Regions from separate parts of the Calothrix sp. UHCC 0171 genome, predicted to be linked through region 2. Evidence: predicted binding sites of a transcription regulator. Region 2 holds the regulator's gene; each other region holds the start of a gene.
What was found. The regulator NtcA, encoded in region 2, controls nitrogen genes in cyanobacteria. The targets are predictions, from matches to a motif close to TNTGTANNNNNNNNTACANA.
Positions count from the first base shown of each region.

Region 1: a site for NtcA is predicted at 2,609-2,628, ahead of VB733_RS22480 (DUF2605 domain-containing protein). Genes of this name have one in related genera too.
Region 3: a site for NtcA is predicted at 2,890-2,909, ahead of VB733_RS05315 (DUF3155 domain-containing protein). Genes of this name have one in related genera too.

Region 1 covers NZ_JAYGHN010000038.1:42,814-49,298, reverse strand. Annotated here, with positions in the region: gene VB733_RS22490 (amylo-alpha-1,6-glucosidase) at 1-1,443, shown strand, start outside; gene VB733_RS22485 (DUF2973 domain-containing protein) at 1,544-1,861, opposite strand; gene VB733_RS22480 (DUF2605 domain-containing protein) at 2,197-2,514, opposite strand; gene VB733_RS22475 (glutathione S-transferase family protein) at 3,373-4,578, shown strand; gene VB733_RS22470 (2Fe-2S iron-sulfur cluster binding domain-containing protein) at 4,657-4,896, opposite strand; gene cobQ (cobyric acid synthase CobQ) at 4,989-6,464, opposite strand.
Region 2 covers NZ_JAYGHN010000018.1:110,388-116,872, reverse strand. Annotated here, with positions in the region: gene nuoF (NADH-quinone oxidoreductase subunit NuoF) at 1-174, shown strand, start outside; gene VB733_RS15395 (LysE family translocator) at 189-800, shown strand; gene hisB (imidazoleglycerol-phosphate dehydratase HisB) at 919-1,548, opposite strand; gene fabI (enoyl-ACP reductase FabI) at 1,690-2,466, opposite strand; gene ntcA (global nitrogen regulator NtcA) at 3,282-3,953, shown strand; gene VB733_RS15375 (DUF3084 domain-containing protein) at 4,249-5,742, shown strand; gene VB733_RS15370 (pre-16S rRNA-processing nuclease YqgF) at 5,888-6,337, shown strand; partial or broken gene VB733_RS15365 (hypothetical protein) at 6,345-6,485, opposite strand, start outside.
Region 3 covers NZ_JAYGHN010000004.1:172,632-179,116, reverse strand. Annotated here, with positions in the region: gene VB733_RS05325 (S-layer homology domain-containing protein) at 1-1,083, shown strand, start outside; gene VB733_RS05320 (HAMP domain-containing sensor histidine kinase) at 1,201-2,664, opposite strand; gene VB733_RS05315 (DUF3155 domain-containing protein) at 2,938-3,255, shown strand; gene VB733_RS05310 (cofactor assembly of complex C subunit B) at 3,756-4,283, opposite strand; gene VB733_RS05305 (PadR family transcriptional regulator) at 4,293-4,679, opposite strand; gene VB733_RS05300 (DUF3611 family protein) at 5,278-5,850, shown strand; gene serS (serine--tRNA ligase) at 6,251-6,485, shown strand, end outside.

The DNA of each region.
Region 1 (6,485 bases), on a different contig from region 2:
AAGGCTGCCGAGGTAATGGAGGAGCAAAACTGGGTACAGCAAATTACCCGGATTCATGCGGATAAAAGCATTTTTAACCGGGCAATTGAGCGCGCAGAACAGGATATGTATTTATTGCGCCAATCCTTTGGCAAGCATAAGACTGTATCTGCTGGTGTTCCTTGGTTCTCGACATTGTTTGGACGGGATTCAATTATTACCGCTTCCCAAACCTTGATGTTAAATCCCGAAATTGCCAAAGAGACGCTTACCCTCCTGGCAAAATACCAAGGGAAAATTGACGACGAGTGGCGCGAAGAAGAACCAGGGAAAATACTACACGAGTTACGCAGTGGTGAACTTTCACGCTGTCAGGAAATTCCCCATACTCCCTACTACGGAACCGTTGATGCGACTCCATTATGGTTGATGTTGTATGCGGAATATTACGCTTGGACACATGATGGCGAAACCCTAGAGAATCTCTGGAATCATGCCTTAGCGGCGATGGATTGGATTGATCGCAATATGAAGGATACTGGTTATCTCAGCTATTACCGGAAATCGAAGCGGGGTTTAGCTAACCAGGGTTGGAAAGATTCTGGTGATTGTATTGTCAATCGTAAAGGAGAATTGGCAAATGGGGCGATCGCACTTTGTGAGGTTCAGGCTTACGTCTATTCGGCAAAAATACGCTTGGCTGAAATTGCCCGGATGAAAAAGCGTTTAGATTTAGCTGACAGATGGATGGAGGAAGCTAGGAACCTGAAATTGCGCTTTAATCGCGATTTTTGGATAGAAGACCAGGATTTCTGCGCTTTGGCTTTGGATGGGGAAGGGAAACAGGTTGATAGTATTACTTCTAACCCCGGACACTGTCTGCAACTCGGTATTTTTACACCGGAAAAAGCCTACAGTGTTGCGGAACGATTACGCGCTCCGGATATGTTCAACGGTTGGGGAATTCGTACCCTGAGTAGCTTATCTCCGGCATACAATCCCATGGGATACCATATTGGCTCAGTATGGCCCCATGATAACTCAATGATTGCGATGGGATTGCGATCGCTCGGTTTAATCGATCAAGCAATGGAAGTTTTCCAAGGTTTGTTTGATATGACTAATGTGCAACCCTATCAACGTCCGCCCGAATTATTCTGCGGCTACGAGCGTGATGGAGATAATGCCCCTGTTCAATACCCTGTAGCTTGCACTCCCCAAGCTTGGGCAACTGGTAGCATTTTCCAACTATTACAAATGATGGTTAATTTAGTCCCAGATGCACCCAATAACTGCTTAAGAATTATTGACCCCGCATTACCAGAGTCAATTAACCGCCTATCTTTACATAATTTGCGCGTTGGTCCAACAATTCTCGATTTGGAATTTGAGCGTTCTGGAAATACAACTGCTTGTCGTGTCGCGAAAAAACGCGGCAATCTCCGCGTTGTCATTGAGGCTTAAATTCGGACGAAAATAAATTTAAGTGAGGAGAAATAAACCCGGAATTATGTAGTTATGGAGACTGGAACCAAGATTATTCCTAACTCCTAACTCTTAATTCCTACTTCTCCTCCTGAACATCACTTTTTTGTCCTGGAGATGCTTCAAACAGGGCATCTAGTTGTTGACGAGCATCTTCAACATTAATCGATCGCATTACTAACAAAGGTTCTTTGATTAACTTACCAGAATCGTCTAATAATTCGGGATGAGGTACAAACTGCTTTCTGGAACCAGAATAACCGTTACTAGCTAGCGAAGACTTGGGCGAGTATGTCCGCTCCCGATCAAAACTAAACATTACTAAATTACGAATTAAATTTGCAACAGCAATAACGGCAAGAATTGTAAAAGCCAGAATGTAAAGAAGGTGTAACATAGGGTCTTCCTCAAGGAGCAGCGTGTTTTTAAATTGTTTCTAAAGAGATGCCAAAGCGGTCAATAAAGCTGTAACAATTTGAATGGAATAGTATGAGAAAACTTGTCTGCGGATTGCCGCTAATTCTGTATATTTTGCCTACATTCTGACTACTGCAAATCAAAAGGGATTACGAGTAGCATAATATACATTCAATCTATTTATTTATCATTTTTAGATCATTTGGTTTTCTTTAATTTTTGAAATACTTAAAATAAACATAGCCGCGATTCTGCTGATTGATAGCTGGCTAAAATCTATACGAGAAGAATCTTCATCTTTTCATCTCATAAATCTTAAGTTTCGCGCTCTTGTCGAGAACGCATCGCCACATTCCAGCATTCTGTAACTAAATGATGCCAAGGCATAAGAGCCTGCATTTCAATACCGGCTTGTCCATTCGTTGCGGTAAGTAGCATTTTCGCTGTTTTTACCTCTTCTTGCGCTTGCTTGACTCGCAAAAGCAAATTTGACTGCTCTTGCTGACTCATAAACCCCACACGCTCGCTTTCTAAAAAGTCATGCGATCGCGCAAACCAATATTGAAAATCCTCTAATAAGGGTTGTAACACTGTCTTGAGTAACTCGGGTTCTGGCAAATTAGAGTTCTGCATAAATGAGAAGCATACTTCCTAATACATTACTAATGTTAACTTTTTTTACTATTCTTAATAATTTAGCAGCTTATCCAACAATTTCATAGAGCTTTTTGTAGCACTAGCTACAATTTCATTATATGAATTTCCCGGAGGTTTGTACAGATTCAAAAGTCATAGATAGAGGTGCTTTGGATATCATGAATCGAAGTCGGTGGAAATATTATTTGCGACTTTAAATAAGTATAAATACTCGTCTAGGTCGAATTACAAGCAATTGCAGAAGAACCTCACTTTTCTTATTTTTGCGATCGCTCTCTCATTTTTCCTCGCTTACGCCTTAATCAATGAGACGGGAGTATTAAAACTATCATTACAGTAAATTAAAATCAAATTGATTTTGTAATTCAATTTATAAATATTTAGATTGTGTCAGTCAATGCATCATTAGAGATAGATTTGTGCTTCTTCTATTGAACTCAACCGAGAATGCCAGAAAAATAAATATATTCTTAAGAATTTCCCAGAACTAGAGGCAGAATACATAATCAAGGATAGAGGATAAAAATAACTAAGACTGACACGGAGACTGAGAGACGCGGGGAAGCGGAGAAATTTTAATTGTCAGTGATTAGCCGAATATGATATGATTCCCAACTCTGCGGTGTCGGAATTAGTACCGCAGATATGTATGCTACATTTGTGCTGTCATCTGAATTTGGTATTTTGACCGCGATTTTTAGGCGATCGAGTCACTGATGTCACCACCAAACATCTACGGTTTGCGTAATTTAGCCAGCCTGTAATTGAAACCTATTATTAAAAATATTGTAGAGTCAAGAAAAGTCCTCAGTAATAGCCCTCAGCAACTACCCTATGACTACCGCACCCCTCAGTTGGCAAGAACTAGAAACCCTCACAGACTATCAAATAGATACCATTAATGGTCTCACCAACTCTAGAGCCAGGTTGCGCTTGTTTGGAAAGCCCGAATCTGATGTCCGGGTAACGCTGTACCGTGATAACCATGCCTGGTGTCCTTACTGTCAAAAAGTTTGGTTATGGTTAGAGGAAAAACAGATACCCTACCGCATCGAAAAAGTGACAATGTTCTGCTATGGAGAGAAAGAAAGTTGGTACAAACGTAAAGTACCATCCGGAATGCTGCCCGCGATCGAGCTAGATGGACGAATTATTAAGGAAAGCGACGACATTTTGATTGCTTTGGAAAAGGTTTTTGGTTCATTAAACCAAGGCATGGAAGACCGCAGAGTGCTGCCTCTACGTCAATTAGAAAGACTTTTATTTAGAGCCTGGTGTGCTTGGCTGTGCTACCCAACAGGTTCCTCCCAACAAGAACAACGCAACCGAGAACAATTTGTAGGAGTGGTGGCTAAAGTCGAGGAAGCTCTAGGTAGCACCCCAGGACCTTACTTTCTAGATAGTTTCGGCATCGTTGATGTCATCTTTACGCCCTATGTCGAACGCATGAATGCGAGCCTTTACTACTACAAGGGCTACTCACTGCGGGAGGAAAACCCCCGTTTGCGGGCATGGTTTGATGCCATGGAAAGCCGAACGACTTACTGCGGTACCCAGAGCGACTTTCACACCCATGCACATGATTTACCGCCCCAGATGGGGGGCTGTTGGGAAAACGGCGAAACCCAGATGCTTCTCAATAAAGCGCGGGTAGATAACGGACCTTGGTTTGGGCTACCAGATGTTACTTATCCAGAGCCCGAAAACTCCCGTATGGAAGCTCTGCAAAGAGTTATCGAGCATCGCGTCAATATTATCCGAGTCAACCCTGCCGATGATAAATTATTTGATCAAGCCCTACGTTGTGCTTTAACACAGATGATGACCGGTGAAGACTGTGTACCTCCATCGGGTTCTGATGTAGCTCTACGATATTTGCGCGATCGCATCAATGTACCTAGAGATATGTCGATCTACGCAGCTAAACGATTGCGGGAATCTCTGGAGAAAACCGCAGCCCTTGTGGGTGATGGACAGCCAGCCCCAATTCCCACTCAGCATCGAAGAGATCAAGACCCGTCTAACTTTGCCAGAAAGTAGAATTTAGTAGGATTTAACACCAGCCCTTCCAGAAGATTGAGTCCTCTTGATAGAGGACTTTTGCAATTAAATGACAAATCACCAAGTTGGGTCACTAAATAAATGAATAATTAATTCATCACGTCCCGGTGGAATTGCGGAAATACAAGCACGGACAACATCGCCATGCTCATATTCAACCGTACAAGCATGACATGAACCCATCAAACACCCTGTAGGAATAGATACTCCAGCTCTATCTGCAACATCAAGCAGGGGTTCTCCAATTTCGGCATCAACAGTAATATCATCAGGTAAAAAGCGGATGTGGACGCTCATTTGCTTTTGGATTGGTTCTTAATTATTAACAACTATTGATCTAATTGATCTAAATTGATCGATCAGTTTTGTTTTCAGGACTTGACAAAATACTACAAAAATGTAGATAAATCTAAGTGACGCTCGACTTCTGTCGCCAGCGAGTCTAGAAGATTTTCTCGTTGTTCGCGATAATTAGCAACACCTGTAGGTAAGGATTTTAAACCACGTTGTTGGCGTAGGCGATTTAACCAAGCACGTCTCCAGGGACCATTATCAAAAATTCCGTGTAAATATGTACCCCAAACAGACTGACAGCCATCAACTAAACCTAAGTTGGGGTCATCGAATAGGGCTTGAAAACCTTGAGGATCGTTTGGAGGAATTTCAACGCGCGATCGCCCTTGGTGAATCTCAAATCCAGTTACGGGTAAACCAACTTGGGGGAAGTTGGAACTAACTTGACGCTGACGGGCAACTTTTTGTCCAGTTATTACGGTTTTGATGGGTAATAATCCTAACCCTTGGAATCTACCTGCTTGTCCTTCAACACCTTCTGGATCGGCAATCATCTGCCCTAAAATTTGATACCCGCCACAAATCCCCAGCACTGTACCACCAGAAGCCGCATAATGTTGAATTGCTTCCGCCATCCCGCTTTTTTGCATAATTAACAGGTCGGGAATTGTTGTTTTTGTGCCGGGAATAATTACCGCATCGGGATGTCCTAAATCTTGCTTGGGACTCATGAATCTGATATTAACACTGGGTTCAGATTCTAATGGGTCAAAATCGGTAAAGTTGGAAATCCGAGGTAATCTAATTACGGCAATATTTAACTCGCTACCTTGTTTGTGAGACTTCCGCTCCAACAAATCTAAGGAGTCTTCCGCCGGGAATACTTGTTCCATGTAAGGAATTACCCCAATTACAGGAATTCCCGTCCGTTCTTCTAACCATTTAATCCCCGAATCGAGTAGCGATCGCTGTCCTCGGAATTTGTTGATGACAATCCCTTTAATTAAAGCGCGTTCGTCGGGTTCGAGTAACTCTAATGTCCCAATCACATGGGCAAATGCACCACCTCTATCTATATCAACGACTAATATTGTCGATGCATTTAAATGTTTGGCGACTCGCATATTCGTTAAGTCGCGGTGTTTGAGGTTGATTTCCGCCGGACTTCCCGCACCTTCACAAATCAATAAATCAAATTCTGTTTGTAAATGCTGCAACGATTCTTCAATTGCTCGCCAACCCAAATCAAAATATTGTTCATAATAATCCGATGCCGTCACTTTACCAACTGGCTTACCCTTAATAATTACCTGGGAAGTCATATCGCCTTGAGGCTTAAGCAAAATTGGGTTCATTTCCACCCAAGGTACAACTCCCGCAGCCCAAGCTTGCACTGCTTGAGCATAGCCCATTTCGCCACCGCTAGCTGTCACATAAGCATTTAAAGCCATATTTTGACCTTTAAAGGGAGCCACTCGCCAGCCTCTACGTGACAAAATTCGACAAATAGCTGCTGTTATCAGTGATTTCCCTGCGTGGGATGTAGTTCCCACTACCATAATTGCTTTCATAATTGTTCGATTTTGAGATTG
Region 2 (6,485 bases):
TTGAGCAAGATTCGGGAAGGACAAGCGTCAATGCCTGATTTGGACTTGCTAGAAGAATTATCTGACATGGTGAAGTATACGAGTTTGTGTGGTTTGGGACAATCTGCACCCAATCCGGTGTTTAGCACTTTGCGATATTTTCGGGATGAGTATTTGGCATTGCTCCGTTCGTAAAAGGGCAAAAAAGTATGACATTTAACAGCATGGTTGCATTATTTATTGCCATGCTAATTCTGGCTGCTATTCCTAGTGTCAGTGTCTTGACTGTCTCCACCAGATCAGCAACATCTGGATTTATTCATGGTGTTTTCACAACCATAGGCATATTAGTTGGTGACATTTTTTTCATCATCATAGCCATTTGGGGCTTATCATTTCTAGCTGAAACAATGGGAAGTCTATTTGTCCTGAGCAAATACCTGGGTGGGATTTATTTAATTTTGCTGGGAATGGGACTATTTCGCTCAAAACCCAGGAATATAGAGATAGAGGAACTTGTGAAATCCTCTTTAGTATCAAGTTTTCTGGCAGGGCTTTTGATTACAATTGGGGATCAAAAAGCGACCTTATTTTACCTTGGTTTTTTCCCTGCTTTTATTGATATTGCTAAAATATCTTTTTTTGATACCATCATCATTATTGCAATTACAATAGTAGCCGTCGGTGGTGTCAAACTTGCTTATGCCTTTATGGCAGATAGAGCCAGATTACTGATTAGTTCTCAAATCACCAAAAAAATAAACACTGTCGCTGCTTGTGTCATGATTACGGTTGGATTATTTTTGTTGATCAAAGCTTAATTAAGTAGGGTCTGCTGAAAAACTCCACCAAGAAAATTGGGTTTTGAAATGAGAGGAGGGATAATGACATTCGGGCTGCTAGAAAGTCATTATCCCAGTTTTTCCTCCCTATTCAAATTTACAAAACACCTTTAGAGCTAGGAATTACCCCAACTCGTCGAGGATCAATTGCGATCGCCATTTGAGTTGCCCGTGCAAAAGCCTTAAATGTGGCTTCAATAATGTGGTGAGAATTAATACCATCTAGTTGCCGGATATGTAATGTCATTTGGCTATGATTCACAAGAGCCACAAAAAACTCTCGCACCAACTGAGTATCATATGTACCAACTCGCTGCGTGGGAATATTAAGACCATAACTCAAGTGCGGACGACCAGAAAAATCCAAAGCTACTTGAACCAAAGCTTCATCCAGGGGTGCGAGAAAGTTACCAAAACGAACAATCCCTTTTTTGTCGCCCAATGCTTTGTAGAGTGCTTGTCCTAAAGTAATACCGACATCTTCATTCGTGTGATGGTCATCGATATGTAAATCACCAGTGGCGCGGACATCCAAATCAATTAACCCGTGGGAAGAAATTTGGTGCAGCATATGGTCGAGAAAGGGGATACCAGTAGCTGCATGACAAACTCCGCTTCCGTCCAAATTAATGGTCACTTGTACGTCAGTTTCTCCAGTCGTACGACTTACCGATGCCATACGTGTGGGAAAACTAGATGTTTGGGGATGAGAAGAAAGGCTTTGCATAATTAATTGGCAAGTGGGAGGTGGGGGAGTAGAAGAGGTGAGAAGAGGAAAATCAGATATTTTTCCTACGTTCGCCAGGTTATATCTTTATATTTCTATAATTTTTATATTTCTATATCTCCCCTTTCCCCAAAATTTTGATTACATTCCCATGATTTCATATCCAGCATCAACATACAGCACTTGTCCAGTAATACCGCTAGATAAGTCGCTGCACAAAAATGCTGCGGTGTTACCAACTTCGGTTTGGGTAACGGTGCGACGTAGAGGAGCCACTTGTTCAACATGGTGAATCATGTCTAAAATCCCACCGACAGCACTCGACGCTAAGGTACGGATGGGACCAGCTGAGATAGCATTGACGCGGATATTATTTTGTCCGAGTTCCGAAGCAAGATAGCGAACACTACATTCGAGTCCAGCTTTAGCAACACCCATCACATTATAATTGGGGATGGCACGTACACCACCCAGATAGCTGAGGGTGACAATACTTCCACCGGCAGTCATTAATGGTTTGGCTGCGCCCGCTAACTGGATGAGGGAATATGTACTAATTTCTAGTGCTGTACGAAAACCCGATCGCGATGTTTGACTAAAATCGCCACTCAAGTCATCTTTACTAGCAAAAGCTAGGCAGTGAATCAGTATATCTAGCTTCTCCCATTTTTCACTAATTGTGGCAAACGTTGATTGAATTTGCTCTTCGTCTTGGACATTACAAGGAAGAAATAAACTAGGGTTTAGAGGTGCAACGAGTTCAGCAACTTTTTTCTCCATTTTGCCTTTGTCGTCGGGAAGGTAAGTAATTCCTAAATTTGCTCCGGCTTGATGTAATTGTTGGGCAATTCCCCAAGCGATCGAGCGGTTGTTGGCAATCCCTGTAACAAGGGCATTTTTTCCAGTTAGGTCTAGCATATGTATTCTTCAAGCAACAAAGCCACGTTACGCATAGGTGTTCTCACCTTGGAGATACGACGCTAAAAACGAACGCATTCCTTAGAGCATACTCGAATCTGAGGTATAGTTTGTCTTTATTTCATTCCTAATTTTTCTACCTAATCTGATTCTCAAGCCAGCGCCAATCGGTAATTATAGATAAATTAGGCATTATCTTAATATATGGGGATCAAAAATTCTTGGAGTTACAAGAGAGTAACTGACTTTTCCCTTGAACACTGAGTATTTAGCCTTGCTCATAAAGCATTTCTCTGACCTAGCAATAAACTCAATAGCAGATAAGTAAAAGTCTTTTCAGCAGAATCGCAGTCAGGATTCAGCTTTTGTAAACTCTAAACTAATCAGTATCTAAGTATTTAAGCTTGTCCTAATTACCCTGATAAAAGGTATAGTTTTTTATTATTTGGATTGGACTTGTCACTGATTTTTTCTGATGTGTCTTTTTTACCCCACAAACAACAAATTATTGAGACCGAATCACCAATACCTAATGACCAATTCAAAAACTACTTATTTCTTAAGATATTTTTTGGCGATCGGGGTTTTTTCTTAATAAAAGCTTCGCATAAGAGTTTTTGTAAATAGATATCAAAAAGTAGTAGCGATAAAGATCAAAAATTATGTATCATGGTGAACAAATAAACTTTGTAAAGCTTGATATAGCGAGGTTGAGTATAGGAAAGTACAAAAAGGTTGACAATGTAATATTGATTTTTCAAGTGTATTCTTAGGTAATCTGTTTTAATTTTCTGGCATTGGGTAGGGGAAGGGAGATGATCGTGACACAAGATAAAGCCCTAGCAAATGTTTTTCGTCAGATGGCGACCGGAGCGTTTCCACCTGTCGTGGAAACGTTTGAACGTAATAAGACCATCTTTTTTCCCGGCGATCCTGCTGAAAGAGTTTATTTTCTTCTCAAAGGCGCAGTAAAGCTCTCCAGGGTGTACGAAGCGGGAGAAGAAATAACGGTGGCACTACTACGGGAAAATAGTGTATTTGGCGTTTTATCCTTATTAACAGGAAATAAGTCGGACAGGTTTTACCACGCGGTTGCATTTACCCCTGTGGAGTTGCTGTCTGCACCCATTGAACAAGTCGAGCAAGCGCTAAAGGAAAATCCAGAATTGTCGATGTTGATGCTGCGGGGTCTTTCTTCGCGGATATTACAAACAGAGATGATGATTGAAACGCTAGCTCACCGCGATATGGGTTCAAGGTTAGTAAGCTTTTTATTAATTCTTTGCCGCGATTTTGGCGTTCCTTGTGCGGATGGCATCACCATTGATTTGAAACTATCGCATCAAGCCATCGCTGAGGCTATTGGTTCAACTCGTGTCACCGTGACTCGCTTGTTGGGTGACTTGCGCGAAAAGAAGATGATTTCAATCCACAAGAAAAAAATCACTGTCCACAAGCCTGTCACCTTAAGTCGCCAATTTACTTAAGCCAATCAACTTAAGCTAATTAACTTAAACCAATTAACTTAAGCCAATCAACTTAAGCCAGTTTGTGGAGAATTAGCCGGGGGAATTGAGGTGGTAAATGTTTGTATTCAATTGTCAGGCGGCTATAAGCTAGCATTAGTTAGCCAAATCCCATCTGATTTGCTTTATATAAATCCCATCAACACTGGAGGTAAATCTCTAAATTGAGTACATTCGGATATTGCCCATCTCTAATCCCCCACACAACTGGTTTAGAAGTATTAGGCTGTATCTGGAAACGTTTCGGTAGGCAACGATGACCACCGCGTACATCCTGATTACAGCAATTCTGATTTTGGGAGGCTTTATTGCCACCGTAGGCGATCGCATCGGCACACGGGTTGGCAAAAAGCGACTCTCACTTTTTAACCTGCGTCCCAAAAATACGGCAGTTGTCATCACAATTTTGACGGGTATTGGGATTTCGGCATCAACGTTAGGTATTTTGTTTCTCGCCGATGATGGATTACGAAAAGGTGTATTTGAGTTGGAAAATATCCAAAAGGATTTACGTCGCAAGCGCGAACAACTCAAAGGAGCCGAAAATCAAATCAATCTGGTGACGGGGGAACTCAACGAAGCCAAAACTCAACAAGCCGAAGCCCAAAAGCGCTTGGAGGAAACTAACAAAAACCTCCAAGATGTCAACAAAAAGCAAAAAGAAACCCAAACTGCCCTCAACCGCACAATTGATCTACAAGCGAAAACCCAAAATCAACTGCGGGGGACACAGTCGCGACTTGGGCAAGTTGTTGCCCAGTACCAACAAGCCATATCTCAGTTGCAGAGCGTCTACGACGAACGTAACAAGCTGCAACAGGAGATAGCACTGCAAAAAGCAGAAAGTCAGCGACTTTTTAATGTGGCTAAGGCAACCATCGACGAAGCCAAAAACGCCATTCAGAAACGCGATCGCGAATTGCAAAAGCGTCAAGATGCCATTGAATCTCGCGATCGTAAAATTACCCAGCTCGATGAATTGATTCAAAAGCGTAATGTTGAAATTACCGCACGCGAACAAATCATTGCCCAGCGCGAATCACGTTTGAAGGAACTTGAAACCCAACAAGGCTACCTCGAACAAGAAGTTACCCGGCTAGAAAAATACTACCAATCTTTCCGTGACCTGCGTTTAGGGAAATTGGCATTAGTAAGGGGACAGTTGATTGCCTCGGCAGTGGTGAGTGTTCAAAAACCAGAAGGAGCGCGTCAAGCGGCAGTGCAATTGCTCAAAGAAGCTAATTTGAATGCAGTCGCCCGATTAACTGAACCAGGTAGCAATCTACCCCCGGATTTCCAAATTTTGCAAGTCTCTCCAGAACGGATTCTGCAACTCAGTAAACAAATTAGCGATGGTCGTCAGTACGTCGTCCGTGTCTTTTCTGCGGGAAATTACGTACGTGGAGAAAAACCCATTGAATTTTTTACAGATGCTTCTGTAAATCAAATTGTATTTAAGAGTGGTGAAATTTTAGCTGCAACCAATGCAGACTCAAAGACAATGACTGTATCTCAGTTGCGACAAAGGCTCGATTTATTAATTTCTGCTTCCCAATTTCGCGCCCGCAATGCAGGTATTTTAGATGATATTCAAATTGATAGTACATTTCTCAGGTTTTTGTCCCAATTGCAGCAGTACGGACAGCCTGTAGAAATAAAAGCGATCGCCGCAGAGGATACATTTACAGCTGGACCATTAAGACTCAAATTTATTGCTATTCAAAACGGTCAAGTTATTTTTGGCACATAGGTTGTTATATCGCTGTAATCAAAATCTTTGAAAATCTTTCTCAGAGCAGAAGTAAAGATGTAAGCATTAAATAACTATTGATCTAAATCAAATAATTATTTTAGATTCTCTAATTCCTATTTCCCAATCTTTAAATTTGAAATTTATGGCATCAGAACAACAATTTTCGCTGACACAACCAATGATTCTAGGATTCGATCCCGGTAAAGATAAATGTGGTGTTGCGGTAATGGGACTAGACCGGCAGTTATGCTACCACGAAGTTGTGTCCTCAGAAGCAGCCATAGGTGTAATTCAAAATCTCCGCGAAAAGTACCCTATTACCCTGTTGGTTATGGGTGATCAAACAACTTCAAAACGTTGGAAAAAAGACCTACAATCGCAACTAGGCGAACAATTTAACATTATTCCAGTTGACGAGCGTTACACTACTTTAGAAGCACGCGATCGCTATTGGCAAATGTTTCCACCCACAGGACTAAATAAGATTTTACCCCCAGGAATGCGCCAACCTCCACGCCCCATTGATGATATTGTCGCTATTTTGCTCATTGAGAGGTATTTGGCTCGATTGACAGGGAAAAATGCTGAGTAATTAGTAATTATTGAGTGACTGGAGTTGGTTTTGTCAGCATTTTTCCTCTACCCTTGTACCGAGCAGTATGGGGTAATACCAATTCGCAATTCGCAATTCGCAATTCGCAATTCGCAATTCGCAATTCGCAATTCGCAATTCGCAATTC
Region 3 (6,485 bases), on a different contig from region 2:
GCACAACGCGGTGTCATCGCTGGATTTCCTGATGGCTCGTTTCGTCCTGATGAACAAGTTACCCGCGCTCAATTTGCGGCAATGGTTAATAAAGCCTTCCAAAAAAACCAAATCCGCCAAGGAACTCGTTTTGTAGATGTCAATAGCAGTTATTGGGCTGCGAGCGCGATTCAACAAGCTTATACTACAGGTTTCCTATCTGGATATCCCGGAAACCGTTTTGAACCTAACCAAGCGATTCCTCGTGAACAAGTATTGGTTTCCTTGGCAAATGGGTTGGAATATAGCGCTCAAAACAATGTAGAAAGCACACTGCAATATTTTAACGATTCTAACAATATCTCCGGTTATGCGCGATCGCCTATTGCCGCAGCAACCGAAAATCGCATTGTAGTCAACTATCCCAATCTCAAATTCCTCAACCCTAATAGAACTGCAACCCGCGCCCAAGTTGCTGCATTTATCTATCAAGCATTAGTTAGTAGCAATCAAGCTGCTGCAATCAACTCACCATTCATCGTTGCCCTCAATGCTGACGAGCAAACCCCGGTAGCAATCGTCATTCCTCAAGGAACTGCTATCCCTGTAAAATATGACAAAGCCGAAAAAATTGTTGTCACCAAAGATGAAACCGCACCTTTGACATTGACAGTCTCGCAAAATGTCGTCACCGAAAGGGGTCAAGTAATTATTCCCGCAGGTAGTCAAGTTGTCGGACAATTGAAGCCAGTCAAAGGTGAAAAAGGCTCGCAGTTTGTTGCAGACAAGCTGATATTAACTAACGGACAAGAATACGCAATTAATGCTCAATCTGAGCCGATTACCAAAATCGAAACCATCCAAAAAGGTAGCCGTTTAAGTTCTGCGTTAAAAAGTGCTGTATATGGAGCAGGTGCAGCCGCAGCAGTATCAGTAGTTACAGGTGATAGAGCGATCGCCACTGAGGAAGTTCTCGGTGGTGCTGCTATCGGTGGTTTGATTGGTGCTTTCTTCGGCAAGAAGAGTGTAGATTTGATTGTAATTGACCCCGACACCGATTTACAAATGACTATCGGGCAAAATTTACAAATTTCCTTGAAATAGTTAGTAGTTGATGTCGCTGGTTTAATTAAATATAAAACTTGAAGAGAGTGTAGTGCGGTGTCCTACACTCTCTTGATTCGTTTTGATTGTCACCATACAACTAGTTATCAATAATAATTAATCACAAATGGGCAACCAAATAATAAAGGTAGTTCCTGGAGTGGCTGGGTTTTTAATAATTGAGTTTAAGGCGGGGCTAAAGACTTGAATTTCACCCTGCATTTCTTCTATTAACTGCTTGGCGATTGCTAAACCTAAACCTGTTCCGGGAATTTCTGTTTGTGCTTGGACTCCCCGGTAATGTCTCTCGCCAATATGCTCTAAATCTTGCTGAGGAATACCGCAACCAGTATCACTAATTGAGATTCCTTGCATTCTGAGTTGTTTTTGATTTTGTTCTCGGTTCTTTTCTTGTCCCGCTTGTACTAATATTGCCCCTTGGGCGGGAGTATATTTCAAGGCATTGTCAATAATATTATTGAAAACTTCACGTAATGCTTTTGTATTTGCTTTAATTTTCGGTAAATTAGCAGGAATTTCGGTGACTAATTCCAAGTTTCTTTCTTGAGCGATCGCACTTGCGGAGTCTAACAAAGGTTTCAATATATCCGCAATGTTACATTCGCTAACTGTCTCATTGGAACCTGGTAATAGTAATGCGGGTTTTGGCTGTTTTTGCTGTGAGATATCAACGACCAATTGATTCTGTATTTGATTATTTACTGGTAGTAACCCCGCCAAATCTCGATCTGTTAAGTCAATTACTTCCTCGAATTTTTGCAATAATTCTTGCAAGCGATCGCTCTCTCTGACGATTGACTCAGCCGCATCCCGGTTCCTGTCTCCTGGTTGCAACCTTTTCATTAATAGCTTCCCAAAGGTTCGTAGTGCTGTGAGTGGATTACGAAACTGATGTAACAAGTTATCAAGCAAATCCTGCTGCTTTTCCTGTAAAATCTGCGAGGAATGTAACTGCTGGCGTAACCATACCTGTTTTCGATCCAAAATACAGGCGAGTGTGATAGTTTGTACAACTCGTTTAATTTCGCTCAATTCGCGATCGTTCCAATTCCGATGATTGCGAGTCGTTACCAATACACCCATCATCATATCTTCATGAATCAGGGGTAAAACTACCCTATTCTCCCTGGGAAATGCTTCACGAACGCCATTTAATAACAATTCATTTTGCAAATCTGGTATTTCTTGATTGGGTAAGCCTGCTGAAAAACTGGTATTACTGTCAACAAATTCTCTTGATGCTTCCAGATAATTCTCTCCCCCTGTCAGCAATCTTTGACTTCTTGGAAAAGATAAGGGGTTTTTATTTTCTTCACTATTTTCTTCCAACCAATCTGGATATCCAGTCTCCATTGTCACCCAGTCAATCGAATGCATTTGCCCCAACACAGAGTTTTCTGGATAAACAACTACAGGAACTAACTTTGCCTCTTTTGTCGGCGACTGAACTAATTCCTGCGTTAAGTATAAAACACTCAAAGATGCTCCCAGCCCTTGGGCTAACAGCGCCATTTGCTCTCTAGCTAGAGCAACAAACTCCGAACTGGCAGACATTGACATTTTTAGCTTCTGCTCAATAAATTACCGATTATAAGTAAAACACCCAAGGATAAACTTTTTCTTTTTAACAAATATTAACAAAATCTTTTAAATTATTCTTTGTTCCCCATTAATATATATTGTATCGCTTTTGATTTATCTACCTTTAAAGTTATCGCTTTAGTTGTATCAATACTTTAAAAGCAGTTGATTTTTTAGACCAGAACTTTTATAATGACGACGGATTTTGTAGCTATAACTACAAACTGTCGCTTGAAAGAGGAGGAATTTAGCTTGGCAAGGAGACGCAAGCGGAAGAGCCGTCGTCGCCAGGAAGGACGGCGAATTCTAGAGCACGTGCCTCAGTTTAGTATAGAGAGTGGCGAAGATAAACCTGTAACGGCAGCAAGAAAATTTATTCAATCCGAAGGTATAGCGCCACCCGCATTGCTACTCGTGAAGCGGAATGAGCATACAACAGACCGATATTTTTGGGCTGAAAAAGGTCTGTTCGGTGCTCAATATGTTGAGGAAAATCACTTTTTGTTTCCCAGTTTGAGAACTTTGGAGCCTTCGCCAGGACAGGAGGTACTTGCTTTAGCGGCTCGGTAAACTAATCGATATCGGTAAACTGGATCAACCTTCTGAGAGTTTTTTCGCTCCTTGAGAATAATTAACTGGCAAAAAGGTGACTTTTATTCAAAAATTCATTTTTTCTTAATGATGTAGCTTGATTGCCAGCAATGCTCCGTAAGGGGCATTCTAAGACTAAGTTTAGGACTAAGGTAAATCGAGGAAAAATAGTCAACTTAACTTGAATAAATTGAAATTGAAAAAGTTGAATTGACTTAATCAATTAGCCGCAGTTGTGACTGACTCGGACAATGGGATTGCTTGAGCAAGAAAGTTATACGAGTCTATTGCAATCTGAGAAAGAGTTTTATTAAGTATAGTCATACACTCTTTCAAATAAACAGCTTTTCTCCACGACAATTGTCGTGGAGATTAGTGGTAATTAGCAAAGTTGCTTCCTCAACCTTTCGCATTAATTCACGATTCAGTAACGAAAGCTCCTTGCCTAACTCAATAACAATTTTGGATAGCAGCAGTCATTAAGCAATTTTTAATTGTAGTGCTTGCTGTAACTCATTGAGTTCGTCGCGATGGGCAACTACAGTTATACAACTTGAGAAATCTGGATTGCTGGCGGAGGATTCCACCTTCAAAACAACTTTCTCAAGTCTTCCAGCTTTTTTCCAATAGAATAATCCACTTAAAGGAGACAGAAGCAGCAACCCTAAAGAAGCAAAACCAAAGTTTGGTAAAAGTTGCGACAAAACCAAGGCAAGACATAGACAGCCGACAAATGCTAGCAGCGTTAAAAACGCTGCCAAAAATAAGCTAGGTCGGACAAACCCTTCAAATGTGACTTGGTTTTGTTCGGGGTCTACCTCTGCCACTCGGTAGTACCGTGATTGGAAGTATTCTTTTATCAGAGGTAAAAGAATAGTTTCCTCCTGAGTTGAAACAAGCTGTGCTTTTTCAGTGCGGTCTTTAGTCGAGGCTCGTATAAAAAAAACTTGCCCAACAATTAACAGCAAAGTTAGCAACAACGTAGATGGCAGAACAGCATTATCCATAACAAGCGGTTACTCACCGGAGGCAATTGGTTCATTACTAATTATTAGTGAATTTGACCTCCCCTTGATGTACTCTTGCCATAAATCAGCTAATTCTCTCGATTGCCTGTGCCATTCGGGGGAGACTTGGTACATGCGTCGAGGACGACCTCGCCCTTCGAGCTTCTTCCAATACCCAGTAATTGCCTTTTCGTCTTCGAGGAATTTAATCGCACTATAAAGCACGGTATCCGAAAGTCGATAGGTTGGGTATTCTTGCTCCAGTTTTTGGATCAACTCGGTACCGTAAGATTCTCCCTCTCGCAAAACCGACAAAATGTAACAAACTGCTAGTTCTTGGCACAGGTAAGTTGGCGGAGGATTCTCAAAGAACTGATATATATCCTCAAGTTTCATGGTTTGTGAATGGCTAAAAGAATGCCTGGGGGTTTAGCGAGCTTAAAATCTCTGTAGCCAGTATATAGTGCTACCCCCTAGATTGGTAAGTATATAACGCTACTTAGGCTGTAATGCCACAGCGCAAATAATATACATTCTCTCACGCTGACTAACCGTGAGATGGGAGCGTAAACCGTTAAGACACAGTATATTGTGCCTTTTTCTCGACCTTGCATGTGGTGTGGTGAGGAGCGGATTGATAACAGCGAATGTTGTTATCAGTGTGTCAAGTGATGCCAGGTGAGTTTGGTTTGCTTAAGCATAAAATGCCACCCAAGTTATTTTAAAGGTAAAATGCGATATTTTTTGTAAAACTTAATAAACACTTTCTAGGGTAGTAATTACCGAAAGTAATGGGAAGGGGAAATGGAGGACGTGGGGATAGAGGAATAAAATGATTTTTACCTCTCTGTATCTTTGGTAATGCCCTATTCCTGATTGGATTTGTGTGCAAAGGATTGAGGGGTAGGTAGAGAAGTGCGATAGTTAAGTTAAATAAATGCGACAAGCTGAAATACAACGAGCGTTGAAGCTGATTAGAATTGAAGGTTGAGTTATGTCAGAAACATCCGAATCGCAACTGCGAGCGATCGCCAAACTTTTTCGTCTCACTGGTTGGATTACCTTTTGGTCACAGTTAGTTTTAGGCTTGGTGTCGGGAGGGATTTTATTGTTTGCAAGTTTCAGCGCGTCTTCTAGGACTGCTGGGATAGGAAATAATCCTGGGGCTGGACTGGGTATATTTTTTGCAATTAGCGGATTGGTTGCCTTAGGAATAGGTCTTTTTATTTCTTTCCGTTACGTTCGTATTGGTAGACAACTGGATTCTGCAAATCCGAGTAATCGTCCTCGCAAATTAGAAACAGTCCAAGTTGTGCGTTTAGGGTTGCTTGTACATTTGGTGGGGATATTATTAACACTAATAGGGGCACAGGCGATTGTGGGGATTTTGTTAACTAAATCGCTGACAGTCTCGCAAATTATTCCCGGTACGATCACCCAAGTTGACCCCAGTCGCATCATTCAGCCACTCGATATTTTTGTCGTTCAAGCGAATACCAATACGGTTTCGGCACATTTTGCCGGACTTGTGGGTTCTATTTGGTTGCTAAATCGCATTACTAAGTAGAAATTAGGGAATAACGAGGATAGGGTAAGCTTCTGTAGGTATTCCCAATCACAAATTATGGATTAAGACAAATTTATTGATGCTGGCGAAAGCAAGTATCAGTTAATATACTTATTCATCTGATGAGACCTGATGAGCGATCGCATGATTCATCAAAAAATTAATCTCAAGATTAATCCCAAGATTAATAGAAGATTAAGCTTAATCATGGCTTTATGGGCTTGATAATTATAAATTTGCCTAAATAAATTTGCCTAAAAATACTGCTAGGGTAAAATTTTGGCACTTTGCGTCCACTACCAACGACAATAGGCGAAAATCAATCATCTGGGCATTGCTTGTATGCTGTATGCTGGTGTGTTGACAGAATATATTAACTAGAAATAAGAGCAGAATTTTTGTGTTAGATATCAAGCAAATACGGGAAAATCCAGAGTTAGTACAACAACGCTTGACGAGTCGCGGTGACAAGTACGATCTTCAACCGATATTGGCATTAAATCAAAAACAACGCGAACTGGAAGCAACGCGAAATCAACTTCAAGCCCGTGGGAATGAAATTGCTAGCCAGATTCCCCAAAAAATCAAAGCTGGTGCCGATCCAAAAAGTGTGGAAATTGAAGCTTTGCGCGATG